3 regions of the Saccharopolyspora gloriosae genome follow, and region 2 is predicted to be linked to each of the others. Evidence: riboswitches for the same ligand, from Rfam matches in the RefSeq annotation. Region 2 holds a riboswitch; each other region holds the start of a gene.

Region 1 (4,889 bases), 2.6 Mb from region 2:
ATGTCGAGGTGGTTCGTCGGCTCGTCGAGGATCAGTTCCGCCGGTTCCTGCGCCAAGGCCCGCGCGATCTGCGCGCGTTGCCGTTCCCCACCGGAAAGGCTGTGCCAGCGCCGGTTCGCGAGCGCGTCGAGCCCGGTCTGCGCCAGCACCCGCCGGATGATCTCCGCGTCGGCCGGGTTCGCGCCGCCCCAGCCGTTGCGGTGCGGGGTGCGGCCGAGGGCGACCACCTCGGTCACGGTGAGATCGACGTCGGTGCCCACCTGCTGCTCCACCACCGCCACCCGGCGAGCCAGGTCGCGCCGGGGCCACTGCGGCGCCGCGCGCCCGCCGATCTCGACGGCCCCGGAGCTCGGTCGCCGCAGTCCGGCCAGCAGCCGCAGCAGCGAGGACTTCCCGGACCCGTTCGGCCCGAGCAGGCCCACCGTGCGGCCCTCGTCGACGCGCAGGCCCACCCCGTCGAGGATCAGCGCGCCTCCGGCGGACCAGGACACGTCGTGCGCGGACAGGCTCACGACACCCTCCCCCGCTTGGCCAGCAGCACGGCGAACGCGGGCACGCCGACGAGCGCGGTGACGACGCCGACGGGCACTTCCTGCGGGGCGGCGATGGTCGTGGCCAGCACGTCCACCCACACCAGCAGCACCGCGCCGAGCACGGCGGTCACCGGCAGCAGCGCGCGGTGGCGCGGACCCACGAGCAGCCGCGCGGCCTGCGGCAGCACCAGCCCGACGAAACCGATCGCACCGGCGGCGGCCACCAGCGTCGCGGCCAGCAGCGCGGTCGCCACCAGCAGCACCGCCCGCAACCGTGCCACCCGGACGCCGAGGGAGGCCGCGGCGTCCTGCCCGAACGCGAACGCGTCCAGCGCCCCCGCCCGCGACAGGCACAGCACCAGGCACACCGCGCACACCGCCGCGGAGATCGCGACGTCGTTCCACCGCGCGCCGGACAACGACCCCAGCAACCAGAACAGCACCCCGCGGGTCTGCTCCGCGTCCGCCGAGGTGATCACGATGTAGGAGGTGAGCGCGGAGAACAGCTGGGTGCCAGCGACCCCGGCGAGCACCGTGTGCCCGGCCGCCCCACCCGCGACCGAGGCGAGCAGCATCACCAGCGCGAACGCCACCAGCGCCCCGGCGAACGCGCCCGCGGTGAGCCCGATCGCACCCGCGCCGAGCCCGAGCACCACGACCGACACCGCGCCGGTGGACGCTCCGGCGGACACGCCGAGCAGGAACGGATCGGCGAGCGGGTTGCGCAGCAGCGATTGCAGCACCGCCCCGCACACGCCGAGCCCGGCTCCGCAGATCGCGGCCAGCAGCGCCCGCGGCAGCCGCAGCTGCCACACGATGCCCTGACCGATGCGGGAGACGTCGGTGTCGAGCAGGCCCAGCCGATCGGCGACCACGCTGCCGACGTCGCCGACGGTGAGGTGCGCCGGCCCGAGCGTGACCGCGACCGCGATCGACAGCAGCAGCGCCGGAATCCCGGCGAGCACGATCGCGACCGGCGGCAGTCTCCCCGCTGACGGCGCTGCCGTCACCGCTGCCGGTCCATCTCGACGAGCCGATCCGCGAGCCGTTCGATGCCCCGCACGGTGCGCATGCTGACGTTGAGCTCGGTGCCCGTCATGCCCATCAGGTGCCCGTCTCGCACCGCCGCGAGCCGGGACACCGCCGGATCCTCGTGCAGGAACCGGGTCTTCGCCGCCAGCCCGTCGCCTTCGCCGTCGCGGGTGAGGTCGCCGAGCACCAGCAGGTCCGGGTCGCGCGCGAGGACGTCCTCCCAGGACACCTGCGGCCACATCGAGCTGATGTCCGCGTAGGCGTTGCGCACGCCCAGCGCGCGGGTCATGACCGCGGGTGATCCGGTGGAACCCGCCATGTACGGCGATTCGGTGCGGGCGAACCAGAACAGCACCGAGGTCTCGGCGCGGGAGTCGAGCCCGGCGACCTTCCGCTGCGCCGCCGCGACCCGGCCGCGCAGCTGCTCGGTGAGCGCGTGACCACGTTCGGGGACGCCGAACAGGTCGGCGATCTCCTGCACCTCGCGGTAGATGTCGTCGAGCTCCACCGGTTTCGGCAGCGGCGCCTCCTCCGGGAAGCAGTTGCTCGGCGACAGGTACGTCGGCACGCCCAGCTCACCGAACCGCTCGCGGTCGGCGACCCCCTCATCGGTGAACACGGCCTTGTAGGCGCCGAGCACGAAGTCCGGTTCGGTGCCCAGCACCGACTCGAACGACGGGTTGTTGTCGGCCAGCCGCGGCACCCGCGAGTTCGCCTCCGCCAGCGCCGGATCGACCGGGTCGGTCCAGGTCGCGGTGCCCACCATCCGATCCGCCAGCCCCAAGGCCAGCATGATCTCGGTCGTGGACTGGTTCAGCGACACCGCGCGCCGCGGCGGCGCTTCGACGGTGACGTCGGTGTCGCAGTTGCGCACCGTCGTCGCGGCCTCGCCGCGGATGGTGTCGTCGGCGGGCGCGGCGCACGAGACCAGCACAGCGGCGGCCAGCGCCACCAGCCCGAGGCGTAACGAGCGGGCTTGCGAGAACGGCATGGCACGAGGTTCCTCACCCCGGACCCAGGCGCGGAGTCCGGCAGGCTGCGACCCGGAACCGCCTGCGGTCCGGGGAGCCGGCCAGGTCTTCGGGCTCGGGCTCACCGGGCGAGGCCCCTTCCCGGACCGGGAGGTCCAGTGGTTCCGGCCGTGGCCGTCCTCGCCCATCGCCCCTACCGCTGCGCGTCAGCTCCGGCTTCCGACCGGATTCCCTGCCCTCACGGGCGCGACAGGCTCCCGAGCACCCTAACCGGACATCCCACTACTCCATCAAGGTGATGTTCCTCGCCGTGAGCAGGGGTGGGCGGCCTGCATAGGTGGTCGGGTGGCGGAACCTCAGTTGCTTCCTCGCTGCGGGATCTTTTTTCCCGAGTGGCTCCGCCACGAGGGAAAAGGCCGTCCTCGCGAGGAAGCCACTGAGAACCCGCGGGTGTTCCGGCTGCGTGCGTGGTCGCTGCTCAGCGACTTCGTCGCTGACAAGACACAGACGTCACCAGGTGACGGGGAGTCTTGCGATTCCGTTGCCCATTTGTTCGTCGTCTTCGGAATCGGTGGGCATGCCGACCTTTTCGATCGGGACGGCGAGGGTGAGGTCGGGCAGGCGGCGCAGGAGCGCTCCGTAGACCTCTTGGAGTTCGATGCGCGCGAGGGGGGCACCGATGCAGTGCGACAGGCCGTGGCTGAACGCCAAGTGCGGGTTGGGGCTGCGGCCGACGTCGAAGGTCTCCGGGTCGTCGAAGACGCGGTCGTCGAACGACGGCGAGTAGTGGTCGCACAGCACCAGGTCACCGGCCTTGATGACGACACCGCCGATCTCGATGTCCTCGCCGGCGTAGCGGGGCTGGAAGGACTCGTCGACCTTGCTCAGCCGCAGCACCTCCTCGACGGCGGTCTCCAGCAGGCCGGGGTCGCGCACGACGCGTTCGCGCTGCTCGGGGTGCGAGGCGAACAGGGCGATGCCCGCGCTGAGGTTCGTCGGCGTCACCAGGTACGAGAAGCTGATCGTGGAGATCAGTTCGCACACCGTGCCGTCGTCGATCTCCGCCTCGCACAGCGCGGAGATGAGGTGCTCGTCCGGTTCGCGGCGCTTCTCCTCGACCAGTTCCTGCAGGTAGGCGAACAGCTCTTGGGCTCCGACGGCCACCTTCTCCGACTCGTCGAGCCGTCCGGCCCCGGCCAGCATCGCCATGAACCGGTCGTGCTCGGCGACGCCGAGCAGATCGCAGAGCACTTCGAACGACAGCGGCAGCGACAGCTCCGCGTGCAGGTCCACCGGCGGCGCGGACGCCGTGATCCGGTCCAGGTGCGCGGCGACGCGCGCGGCGACCCGCTCCCGCAGCGCGACCATCCGCTTCGCGGAGAAGTGGGGGGTGAGCGCGGCGCGGGTCTTCACGTGGATCTCGCGCGCCACCTCCGGATCGTCGCTGCGCACCAGGGTGTCCAGCAGCGGGCTGTCGAGGTAGCGGGGCCGGTTCTCCGGGTCGGGGTGGGAGCGGCCGATGCGGCGGTCCTTGAGCAGTTGCTTGAGCTCGGCGAGCCGGGTCACCAGCCACGCCTCATCACCGGCGCGGGTGCGCACCTTGACGACGGGGCCGCGTTCGCGCAGCTGCCGCATCAGCGGGCTCAGCCTGCCGACCACGGACCCTTCGGACTTCAGCAGCGGCAGCTCGTCGACGGTCATGGATGTGTCCTCCGCGGCGGGGCAGCGATCATGGGCGTGCCGCCGACGTTAGGCCCCATTCGCTGGGGAAAAGACCACACCGCGGGAGCGGGTCGGCCCTCGGCGCCGGCAGCGGACGCCGCACTCGATCCGGACCGGACGGTCACCGCCGAAACGTGAAGTGATGACCGCTTTCATGATCCCACCCGAACACGAGCAGCATGAAGACGAAGTTCACCAGCGCGGAAGTCCACAACGCGATGAGCGGCGACATCCACTGACCTAGCACGACCACTCCTCCGGAGAGCGCGAACAGGACAGCACCCGGACCAACTAGGAGCCCGACGACTCCCCCCAGCGCGGAAACAGTCGCACCAGCACGCGACAGCAGTACATCTCGTCCCACGAAGAAGTAGGCGATCGAAGCCATCATGGCGGCGGACACCGACGGGAGGAGGATGAATCCTTGGACACCCGTTTCGATGGAATCGGGATCGGAGCGGATCGCTCGCCCGACGGGATCCCACTCCGCGGGGATGTCGCCCCACCTCAGACCGATGGCAGCCAAGATCAGGACGAGCACCAGGATCACGAAGATCCCTACCCGCTGCCAGGGTGTTCGAACCGCTTTGCGCTGCGGCCTCGCGATGCGGTACGTCTTGGGGATCTTGTA
Region 2 (4,889 bases):
TCAGCGAATCCGCGATGGCGTGCCCCGTCTCCCAGGCGAGCCTGCTCGGCACCGCCTTCGGGTCCACCGAGTAGAAGTTGCGGCCCGTCGGCAGCACGTTGATCAGGCCGCGCAGCGGGGAACCGCTCGGCCCGGCGGGGACGTAGCCGCCTTCGAGGGCGTGCAGCGTCGCACCCATCTCGTCGGTCGTGGCGTCCAGGCGCGGCACCACCTCCGCGACCGCGAACTCCAGCACCCGCACCACGTCGTCCGGGGCGTCGCCCAGCACCGAACGGCACACCTCGACGACGGCGCCGAGCTCCCAGCCGTGCTCCTCCATGCCGGAGACGAGGGCGTGCGCGGAGGTCTCCACGTCGTCCACGGTGCCGCGCGCGACGCTGCCGTCCTCCAACATGCCCAGCGCCTCGCGCAGGCCGGGCAGCGCGCCGCTCTGGCCGCCCCACACCTGCCGGGCGCGCAGCATCGCCAGCACCAGGTTCACCCGCGCCTCGCCCTTCGGGGCGGCGCCCAGCACGTGCAGGCCGTCGCGGATCTGCGCGTCCTTGATCTCGCAGAGCCAGCCGTCGACGTGCAGCAGCATGTCGTCGAACTCGGCCTCGTGCGGGCGCTCGTCCAGCCCGAGGTCGTGGTCCAGCTTCGCGGCCTGCATCAACGTCCAGATCTGGCTGCGGATCGCGGGCAGCTTCGCCGGGTCCATCGCCGAGATCTGCGCGTGCTCGTCGAGCAGCTGCTCCAGCTTCGCGATGTCGCCGTAGCTCTCCGCCCGCGCCATCGGCGGCACCAGGTGGTCCACCAGCGTCGCGTGCACCCGGCGCTTCGCCTGGGTGCCCTCGCCGGGGTCGTTGACCAGGAACGGGTAGATCAGCGGCAGGTCCGCCAGCGCCGCGTCCGGCGCGCAGGACGCCGACATGCCCGCCGTCTTGCCGGGCAGCCACTCCAGGTTGCCGTGCTTGCCCAGGTGCACCATGGCGTGCGCGCCGAACTCGTCGGTCAGCCAGCGGTAGGCGGCCAGGTAGTGGTGACTCGGCGGCAGGTCCGGGTCGTGGTAGATCGCGATCGGGTTCTCCCCGAAGCCGCGCGGCGGCTGCACCATGATCACCACGTTGCCGGCGCGCAGCGCGGCCAGCACGATCTCGCCGTCCGGGTCGTGCGAGCGGTCCACGAACTGCTCGCCGGGCGGCGGGCCCCAGTGACCCTCGATGCTCTCGCGCAGGTCGTCGGGCAGCGTCGCGAACCAGTCGGCGTAGCGCTTCGCGGGGATGCGCACCGGGTTGCCGGACAGCTGCTCCTCGGTGAGCCAATCCGGGTCCTGGCCACCGGCGGCGATCAGCGCGTGCACCAGCGCGTCGCCGTCCTGCGCGGCCACGCCGGGCAGCGCGTCCGGACCGTCCTCCGGGCCGATGTCGTAACCGGCTTCGCGCAGCCGCTGCAGCAGGCCCACCGCGCTCGCCGGGGTGTCCAGGCCGACCGCGTTGCCGATGCGGGAGTGCTTCGTCGGGTACGCCGAGAGCATCAGCACCAGGCGCTTGTCCTTCGGCTCCACGTACCGCAGCCGGGCGTGCTTCACGGCGATGCCCGCGACGCGCGCCGCGCGCTCCGGGTCCGCCACGTACACCGGCAGGCCCTCCGAGTCGTTCTCCTTGAACGAGAACGGCACCGTGATCAGCCGACCGTCGAACTCGGGCACCGCGACCTGCGTGGCCATGTCCAGCGGGGACAGGCCCTCGTCGTTGTCCTGCCACGCTTCGCGGCTGGAGGTCAGCGTCAAGCCCTGCAGGATCGGCACGTCCAGGTCGGCGAGCGCGCCCACGTCCCACGCTTCGTCGTCCCCACCGGCCGAGGCCGTCGCGGGCTTCGTACCGCCCGCCGCGAGCACCGTCACGATCAGCGCGTCGGCCTGGCGCAACGTGTCCAGCAGGCCCGGTTCCGGGGCGCGCAGCGACGCGCAGAACACCGGCATCGCCCGGCCGCCCGCGTCCTCGATGGCGTCGGAGAGGGCGTGCGCGAACGCGGTGTTGCCCGCCATGTGGTGCGCCCGGTAGTAGAGCACCGCCACCTTCGGGCCCTCGGTGTTGCGCGGCTCGCGCTCCAGCAGGCCCCACTTCGGCGTCTCCACCGGCGGCTCGAAGCCGTGGCCGGTGAGCAGGACCGTGTCGGACAGGAAGTTGAACAGCTGCGTCAGGTTCTCCGGGCCGCCCTGCGCGAGGTAGGCGTGGGCCTGCGCGCACACGCCGCCGGGAACGGTGGAGCACTCCATCAGCTCCGCGTCCGGGGCCTGCTCACCGCCGAGCACCACCACCGGGCGCGGGCCTGCGAGCAGCGCGTCGAGGCCCTCCTCCCAGGCGCGGCGGCCGCCGAGCAGCCGCACGATCACCAGGTCGGCGCCCTCCAGCAGCGGCGGCAGGTCGTCCACGCCGAGCCGGGCCGGGTTGCCGAGGCGGAAGTCCGCACCGCTGGCGCGTGCGCTGAGCAGATCGGTGTCCGATGTGGACAGCAGCAGGATCATGCGGCACGCTCCCGGCTGAGCAGGGACGCGGGCATGCGGACAGGACGCATGGTCAACCTTCCTCGGGGTCCTCGCCCCGGAGTCGTCGGCACCCGGTGTCGGACCGGGCGGTGGCGGCGCGGAGTGTCCTGGCTCCCGGATCGGCGCTCGCTCCGGCCTTCCCGTCCGCGCACGTGCGCGGGCAGTGACCTTCGTTGTGCGGAGTCCGCTCCCCGGTGACAGTGGCGGGACCGCGCCGGACTCGCACCGGCTTCCTCCACTCGTCGCCGTCGACCACTCTCCGCAACGGGGCGATCGTTCGTCAAGTGGCCTGCTGCGCTGGTGCGCGAGAGATCACGCACGTGGCACCGCGCCGTTCGGCGGAACGCTCGCGCGACGGTCACCCACCGGACACGAGCGCTCGCCGAGGAATCCCCTCACCGCGAACTCGGTCGACACCGGCGCACCCCCGCACGCCGCCCCCACTCGTCACGTTGTGGACGATTCCCGCAATTTCGCGAGAAATCGAACGACCCGATCGAGGTGAACGTTCCTGATCCCGGCCGTGGAACCACTTCTGATCAGGGGAAACGAGTTGTCCACATGGGGTGTCCGACACGCCGGGGGCGGTCGATCTCTCGCGAAATTGCGAGGGCTTGAACAAGGTCCGGCCGGGGTTCGCGGGGCGGTCGTGCGGGGGAGGCCGCCGGGTCGGGGGTGGCTGTGGTGAGGCACATCGCGTTTTGCGTCCGCAACGAGGCCTGGCCGTAGTATCGACGACCGCCGGTGCGCGCCCAGGGCCGCGCACCACCGGAGACCCGCGCCGTGCGCTGGGAGTTCCGACCGACCACGAGCGATGAGAGCGGGGAGAACCGTGCCGCCACGAGCCGAACCGGACGCGTGCCCCGGCGCGCTGCGGGTGCACGAGGCCGCCGACGGCGGCCTGGCCCGGGTCCGGGTGCCGGGCGGGCGGCTCGACGCGCGGCAGGTGCGGGCGCTGGCCGCCGCGGCGGAGCTCGGCGACGGCGGCTGGGAGCTGACCTCGCGGGCGAACCTCCAGGTCCGCGGGCTCGCGCCGCACGCCGTGGCGGAGTTCGCGGCGACGCTGGCCGACGCGGGCCTGCTGCCCTCGCCGACGCACGAGCGGGTGCGCAACATCATCGCCTCGCCCTACACCGGTTGCGACGACGCGGGGTCGCTGGACGTGCACGCGGTGGCGACCGAGCTCGACCGGCGGTTGTGCGCGGCGCCCGCGCTCGCGGAGCTGCCGGGGCGGTTCCTGTTCACCGTGGACGACGGGCGGGGCGACGTCGCCGGGCTCGCCGCCGACATCGGGCTCGCCCCGGCGGACGGTTCGGTCGCGGTGCTGCTGTCCGGTGCGGACGAAGGAATCCGGGTCGCGACCGCGGACGCGGCGCGCGCCGCGGTGCTCGCGGCGGAGGCGTTCCTCGCGGAACGGCGGCGGCAGGAGTCGGCGAGCTGGCGGCTCGCCGAACTCACCGACGGTCCCCGGCTGATCGCCGCGCGCGTCATCGCCGAACCGGGCCCGGCGGAGGACGGTGCGCCGATCGCCGACACCGGCGCGGAGTCCGCTGACAGCACCGGATCTGCTCCCGGCACGGACGGTTCCGCTGAGCGTGCCGGGACCGTTCCTGCCGCAGCCGGCGGATCGGCTGAACGCACCGAGCGGCCCATCAGCGCGAGCGGTGCCGCTGAACGCGCCGGTTCCGCCCCCGGCGTGGGGGAACCGGCCGGCGGCGTCGGGTCTTCTCCCGCAACGACGTGCCACTCCGGTCCGGGTCGTCCCGTCGAGCCCGTCGCCACCCACGCCGATCTCGGCGTCCTGCACCGCCGCGACGGCCGGGTGAGCCTCGCGCTGGGCGCCCCGCTGGGCAGGCTGAACGCCGAGCAGGTCGCGGCGCTGGCCGCCCTGGACCGCCCGCTGCGGCTCACGCCGTGGCGCACCCTGCTGCTGCCCGGAATCCCCGAGCACGACGCGACGACCCTGCTGTCCGAAATGGACGGAGCCGGTTTCGTGGTGGACACCGCCGCGCCGCTGGCCGGGGTCACCGCGTGCACCGGGAGCCCCGGCTGCGCCAAATCCCTCGCCGACGTGCGCTCCGACGCGGCGCGCGCCGCCCGGCCCGGCGCGTTGCCGGTGCACTGGGCGGGCTGCTCGCGCCGCTGCGGCCGACCGGCGGGACGAGGAGTGGAAGTGCTGGCCACCGAGGCCGGCTACGAGGTCGGCGGCGAACCCGCCGGCGAGTTATCCGCCGCGCTCGAAGCGGCACGGAGGGCAGTGTGAGTACCGGACGCAATCCAGCCGGGGCCGAGGGCACCGGTGGCTACGAGTACATCCGGGAGGGCGCGGAGATCTACCGCCGCTCCTTCGCGACGATCCGCG
Region 3 (4,889 bases), 2.5 Mb from region 2:
CGGCGACGACGAGAGCAGTTCGTACCTGCCGGGACAGATCAAGGGCGTGCTCGGCGACCGGCTCGACGCGTCGATGCGGCTGCTGGAGCGGGCCGACACCGAGCCGTGCCTGCGCACCGCGCTGCTGCACCTGCTGATGCACCTGCCGGAGCAGCGCGACCGGATCTCGCCGGTGCTGCCGGCGGATCTGGACGAGCACGACGCCGCCCGGCTCCGCCGCTGCTTGACCGTCCCCGACTTCACCGATCCGAGCTGTGCGGCGGGAATCGGCCGGGCCTGGCCGTCCCCGGCGCACTGGGGGAGCCTCGCGCCGATCACCGGTCCGGTCCGAGCCGGTGCGGAGCTCGCCGAGCTGTGGGACGCCGAGACCGCCGCGCTGCGCGCCTACCAGGGCGCGCGCGCCGAGCACGAGATCCACCACGCGTTCGGCTGGCCGGAGCTGCCGGAACCGCCGGAACCCGTCACGCCCGCGTCCGGCGCCTACCGGCGGCTGCTGGAGCAGGAGTCGACGGCGGGCCAGCGCATCGAATTGCTGCGCGCGGAGTCGGGCGCGGTACCGGGCGGGAACTGGGACCGGTCGGTCACGGCGTGGGACGAGGACGCCTACCTGCGGCGGAACCTGCGCCCGGCGCCGGGGCCGGTGCTGGACGTGGCCTGCGGCACCGGGCGCTGGACGCGGGTGCTGGCCGAGCAGGTCGGCCCGGACCGGGTGCTCGGCCTGGACTCGGCGGCGCCGTTGCTGGAGGTGGCGCGCGCGGCGGTCCCGGGCGTGCTGTTCACCGAGGGCGACGCGCGGGCGCTGCCGTTCCCGGACGCCTTCCTCGGCGCGGTGAACTGCTCCGACGCGCTGCACCTGCTGCCCGAGCCGCAGCGGGTGATCGCGGAAGTGGCGCGCTGCCTGCATCCGGCGGGCACCTTCACGGCGACCACCTACCGGCCGGGGACGCGCGCGTTCCAGCGCTACTTCCAGCGCTGCCACGAGCGGGTGTTCGGGCTGCGGTCGTTCGAACCGGAGACGATCGCCGAGGCGTTCGGGTCGGTCGGATTGGACGTGGTGGATTCCAGCGGGCCCGGCTCCTTCCTGTACCTCACCGCCCGCCGCCGGGCCGTCGGACGCGGCGGAATGGGGGCGGTGGCGGTCTGATCCGCGCTCCGGCGGAATTTCGCCCGGTTTTTTCCAGAATTGCCGGGAACCAATCCGGCCGACTATCCGACGGTCTCGGGCGCCTCGTTCCGCGGAGGCTCGGCCGAACGTCGCGCACGGCCCTTGCCGGAACACCGCGCGAGCATCCGCTCCGATGTTCCGGCAAGGGTCATCGACGTCATAGTTCTTTCGGCGGCGCCGGTTTTCCGGCGCTCATACCTGCGCGGACGCAGTTTCCGCGTGTCGTCGCTGCTGCGTTCCGACGTCCGGCGCACTTGACATTCCTCAGCGGGACTGCGAACTTTTCACCCGTTCAAGCGACGGTGTTCAGGAAGCCGGTGTGACTCCGGCGCGGTCCCGCCACTGTGAGTGGGGAGCCCGCCTCCACCCGTGCCACTGCCCGACAGGGTGGGAAGGCCGGAGGCCAGGGTTCTGATCCACGAGCCAGGACACTGGCATCGTCGTACCGATTCGTACGGGGTCGCGGAGCTCCGGAGGAGGTACGTGGTGCTGCGCATCGACGCATCGCGCCCGACGGGCGCAACTTTCCCCTCGGACCCTTGTGGTCTCCCCCGGGCGTAGCCCGCCTTCGATCGTCGCTGACCGGACCGGCTTCGGGAGACACGTGCGTCCTGTTCCTGCCACCACTGATCAGTCCTATTCGGACTCGTTGATCGAGTCCGCTCTGGCCGGCGCGTTCTGCGGCGCCGACGGGGGAACACCGCAGCAGACCACGGCCGCGGTGGCGTTCCTGACCGTGCAGGCCGCCCGGCACACCGGTCGCGGCACCGGCTACGTCAACACCGTGCTCAGCGTGCGGGTCGGCCCGGCCGTCGGTTCCTGCGCCGTGGAACCCGGCGCGCTCGACGAGGACGCGGTGCGCGACACCGTCGGGCGCAGCGTCGCCGAACTGCTGGCGCACCCGCTGCGCCCGGTCCGGGTGGCCGCGCTGGACGCCTACCTCGCCGCGACCACTCCGCACGGCGCGCACCCGCTGGCCCGCCAGGTACGGGTCCCGGCGGGGGATTCGCTGGCGAAGTCGATGGCGCGGGCCCGCGCGGTGGCCGCGATCACCCGGGCCCCCGAGGGCGGCCGGGTGGCGGTGATCGGCGTGGTGAACTCGCTGCTCGCCGCGTTGCGGGAGCGCGGGCTGACCTGCGTTCCGTGCGACCTCAAGGGTGGCCGGACCGAGTGGGACGAGCCGATCCTGACCGACCACGCGGCCGCGATCGAGGGCGCCGACGCGGTGCTGGCCTCGGGAATGGTGCTCGGCAACGGCACGTTCGACGAGATCGCCGCGGCCTGCGCGGCGCGCGACCTGCCGCTGACCCTGTTCGCCCAGACCGGGGCCGCGGTGCTGCGGGAACTGCTCGGCGGCCCGGTGCAGGCGCTATCGGCGGAGCCGTACCCGTTCTTCTGGCTCTCCGGCGAGGAGACCACGATCCACACCTACGAGGCGCCGCGATGACCGGTCGGGCACCGGCCCGGTCCGAGTCGCCGCTGGACCTGATAGGCAACACCCCGCTGCTGCGCGTCACCACCCCGATCGCCTTCGAGCACCCGGGTTTCTGGGCGAAGCTGGAGGGCGTGGCGCCGGGCGGGATGAAGGCCAGGGCGGCGCACGCGATGCTGGCGGGCGCGCGCGAGCGCGGCGAGCTGCGCCCCGGCGGCACGGTAGTCGAATCCACCAGCGGCACCTTGGGGATCGGCCTGGCGTGCGTCGGGGTGGCGTGGGGGCATCCGGTGGTCGTCGTCGCCGACGACGAGCTCGACGACATGACCCGCGCCCTGCTCACCGCCTACGGCGTGCGGGTGGAGCTGGTGCGGTCGCCGCACCCGGTGGGCGGTTGGCAGCGCGCCCGGCTGGAGCGGGTGCGGGAGCTGATGGCGACGCTGCCCGACCCGTACTGGCCGGACCAGTACAACAACCCGGACAACGTCACCGGGTACCACGGGCTGGGCCGCGAACTGCTCGACCAGCTCGACGACGTCGAGGTCGTGGTGTGCAGCGTCGGCACCGGCGGTCACAGCGCCGGGATCGCGCAGGTGCTGCGCGAGCACCGTCCGGAGGCCCGCCTGGTCGGGGTCGACGCGGCGGGCTCCACGGTGTTCGGCGATCCGGCGGTGAAGCGCCTGATGCGCGGTCTGGGCAGCAGCATCCACCCGGGCAACGTGGACTACGCGGCGTTCGACGAAGTGCACTGGGTCGGGGCGGCGGAGGCCGTCGCGGGCTGCCGGCGGCTGGCTGCGGGGTCGTTCGCCACCGGTGGGTGGAGCACCGGCGCGGTGGCGCTGGTCGCGTCCTGGTGCGCGCGCGAACTGGGCTCAGACCGAGTCGCCGCCGTGTTCCCCGACGGGCCGCACCGGTACTGGCGGACGATCTACGACGCGGACTTCCACGCCGCCCAGAACCTGCCCGATCCGGTCACCGAACCATCCGAAACGGACGGAATTCCGTCCGAAGTGGACAGCAAGACGAGTTGGAGGAGGTCGCGCAAGGTGGTCGATCCCTGCGCCCATCGCACCGCCGGTTCGGCGGGCTGCCCGGTCTGCGAGGTGCGGGAATGAACCGCGCCGCGTTCGCCAGGCTGTCCCCGGCCGCGAAGCTGCTGGTGATCAACCAGTTCGGCATCAACGTCGGCTTCTACATGCTGATGCCGTTCCTGGCCGCGTACATGAGCGGGAACCTCGGCTACGGCGCCGCCGTGGTCGGCCTGGTGCTCGGTGTCCGGAACCTGAGCCAGCAGGGCATGTTCCTGCTCGGCGGGACCGCCGCGGACCGGCTCGGCTGCCGCCCGATGATCATCGCGGGCTGCGCGTTGCGGGTGGTGTCGTTCGGCTTGTTCGCCGTGTTCACCTCGCTGCCGGGCCTGTTCGCCGCGGCGATCCTCACCGGGCTGGCCGGTGCGCTGTTCAACCCGGCGGTGCGCACCTACCTGATGCACGAGGCGGGGGAGCGGCGAGCCGAGGTGTTCGCCGTGTTCAACGTCTTCCAGCACGCGGGCACGCTGGTCGGGCCGCTGCTCGGCGCGGCCCTGCTGGCGGTGGACTTCCGCGTCATCGCGCTGGTGGCGTGCGTGGCGTTCGCGGTGCTCACCGCCGCGCAGCTGCTGGTGCTGCCGCACCGGGAGGTCGAGCCGCAGCAGCAGAGCGTGCTGGGCAGCTGGCGGGAAGTGGTGCTCAACCGCCGCTTCCTCGGCTTCACGCTGTCGTTGTCGGCGTACTTCGCGCTCTACAACCAGCTCTACCTGACGTTGCCGCTGGAGGCGCAGCGCGTGTCCGGCGCGGCGTGGTCGATCGCGGTGGTGTTCGGGGTGTCCACCGCGATCGGCGTGTTCGGCCAGGTCCGCATCACCGAGTGGTGCCGCCGGCGGTGGAGCTCCGGGCGGTCGATCGTGCTGGGCCTGTGCTGCATGGGCGGTTCGTTCGTGCCGCTGATGCTGGCGGCCCCGGTGCTGCCGGAGCGCCTCCCGGTGGCGGGCGCGCTCGGCACGGCGCTGGCGTTCGTGCCCGTGGTGATCGCGATCGTGCTGTTCACCGTCGGGCAGGCCATGACGAACCCGTTCGCGATGGAGCTGTTGCCCGAGATCGGCAGCGAACGGCTCGCGGGCACCTACTACGGCTTCTACTACCTGGTCTCCAGCCTGGTGGCGGCCGGGGTGAGCTGGCTGGCGGGTGCCCTGCTGGACGCGTTCGCCGAGCCGGGCGTGCGGTGGTTGCCGTGGCTGGCGCTGCTGCTGGTCGG

Evidence for each region. A riboswitch is a leader RNA that binds a small molecule or an ion and turns the genes downstream of it on or off. The one in region 2 is predicted to bind cobalamin.
Region 1: linked by a shared signal. The riboswitch ahead of BJ969_RS10800 (ABC transporter substrate-binding protein) and the one ahead of cobN (cobaltochelatase subunit CobN) in region 2 are both predicted to bind cobalamin.
Region 3: linked by a shared signal. The riboswitch ahead of BJ969_RS11040 (Rossmann-like domain-containing protein) and the one ahead of cobN (cobaltochelatase subunit CobN) in region 2 are both predicted to bind cobalamin.

The regions. Positions count from the first base shown of each region.
Region 1 is NZ_JACHIV010000001.1:2,433,535-2,438,423, reverse strand. It holds gene BJ969_RS10810 (ATP-binding cassette domain-containing protein) at 1-512, opposite strand, end outside; gene BJ969_RS10805 (FecCD family ABC transporter permease) at 509-1,543, opposite strand; gene BJ969_RS10800 (ABC transporter substrate-binding protein) at 1,540-2,556, opposite strand; cobalamin riboswitch at 2,640-2,770, opposite strand; gene BJ969_RS10795 (cytochrome P450) at 3,047-4,237, opposite strand; gene BJ969_RS10790 (caspase, EACC1-associated type) at 4,380-4,889, opposite strand, start outside.
Region 2 is NZ_JACHIV010000001.1:5,026,470-5,031,358, reverse strand. It holds gene cobN (cobaltochelatase subunit CobN) at 1-2,506, opposite strand, end outside; cobalamin riboswitch at 2,629-2,762, opposite strand; gene cobG (precorrin-3B synthase) at 3,360-4,790, shown strand; gene BJ969_RS21825 (precorrin-8X methylmutase) at 4,787-4,889, shown strand, end outside.
Region 3 is NZ_JACHIV010000001.1:2,491,960-2,496,848, forward strand. It holds gene BJ969_RS11035 (class I SAM-dependent methyltransferase) at 1-1,144, shown strand, start outside; cobalamin riboswitch at 1,451-1,619, shown strand; gene BJ969_RS11040 (Rossmann-like domain-containing protein) at 1,770-2,612, shown strand; gene BJ969_RS11045 (PLP-dependent cysteine synthase family protein) at 2,609-3,712, shown strand; gene BJ969_RS11050 (MFS transporter) at 3,709-4,889, shown strand, end outside.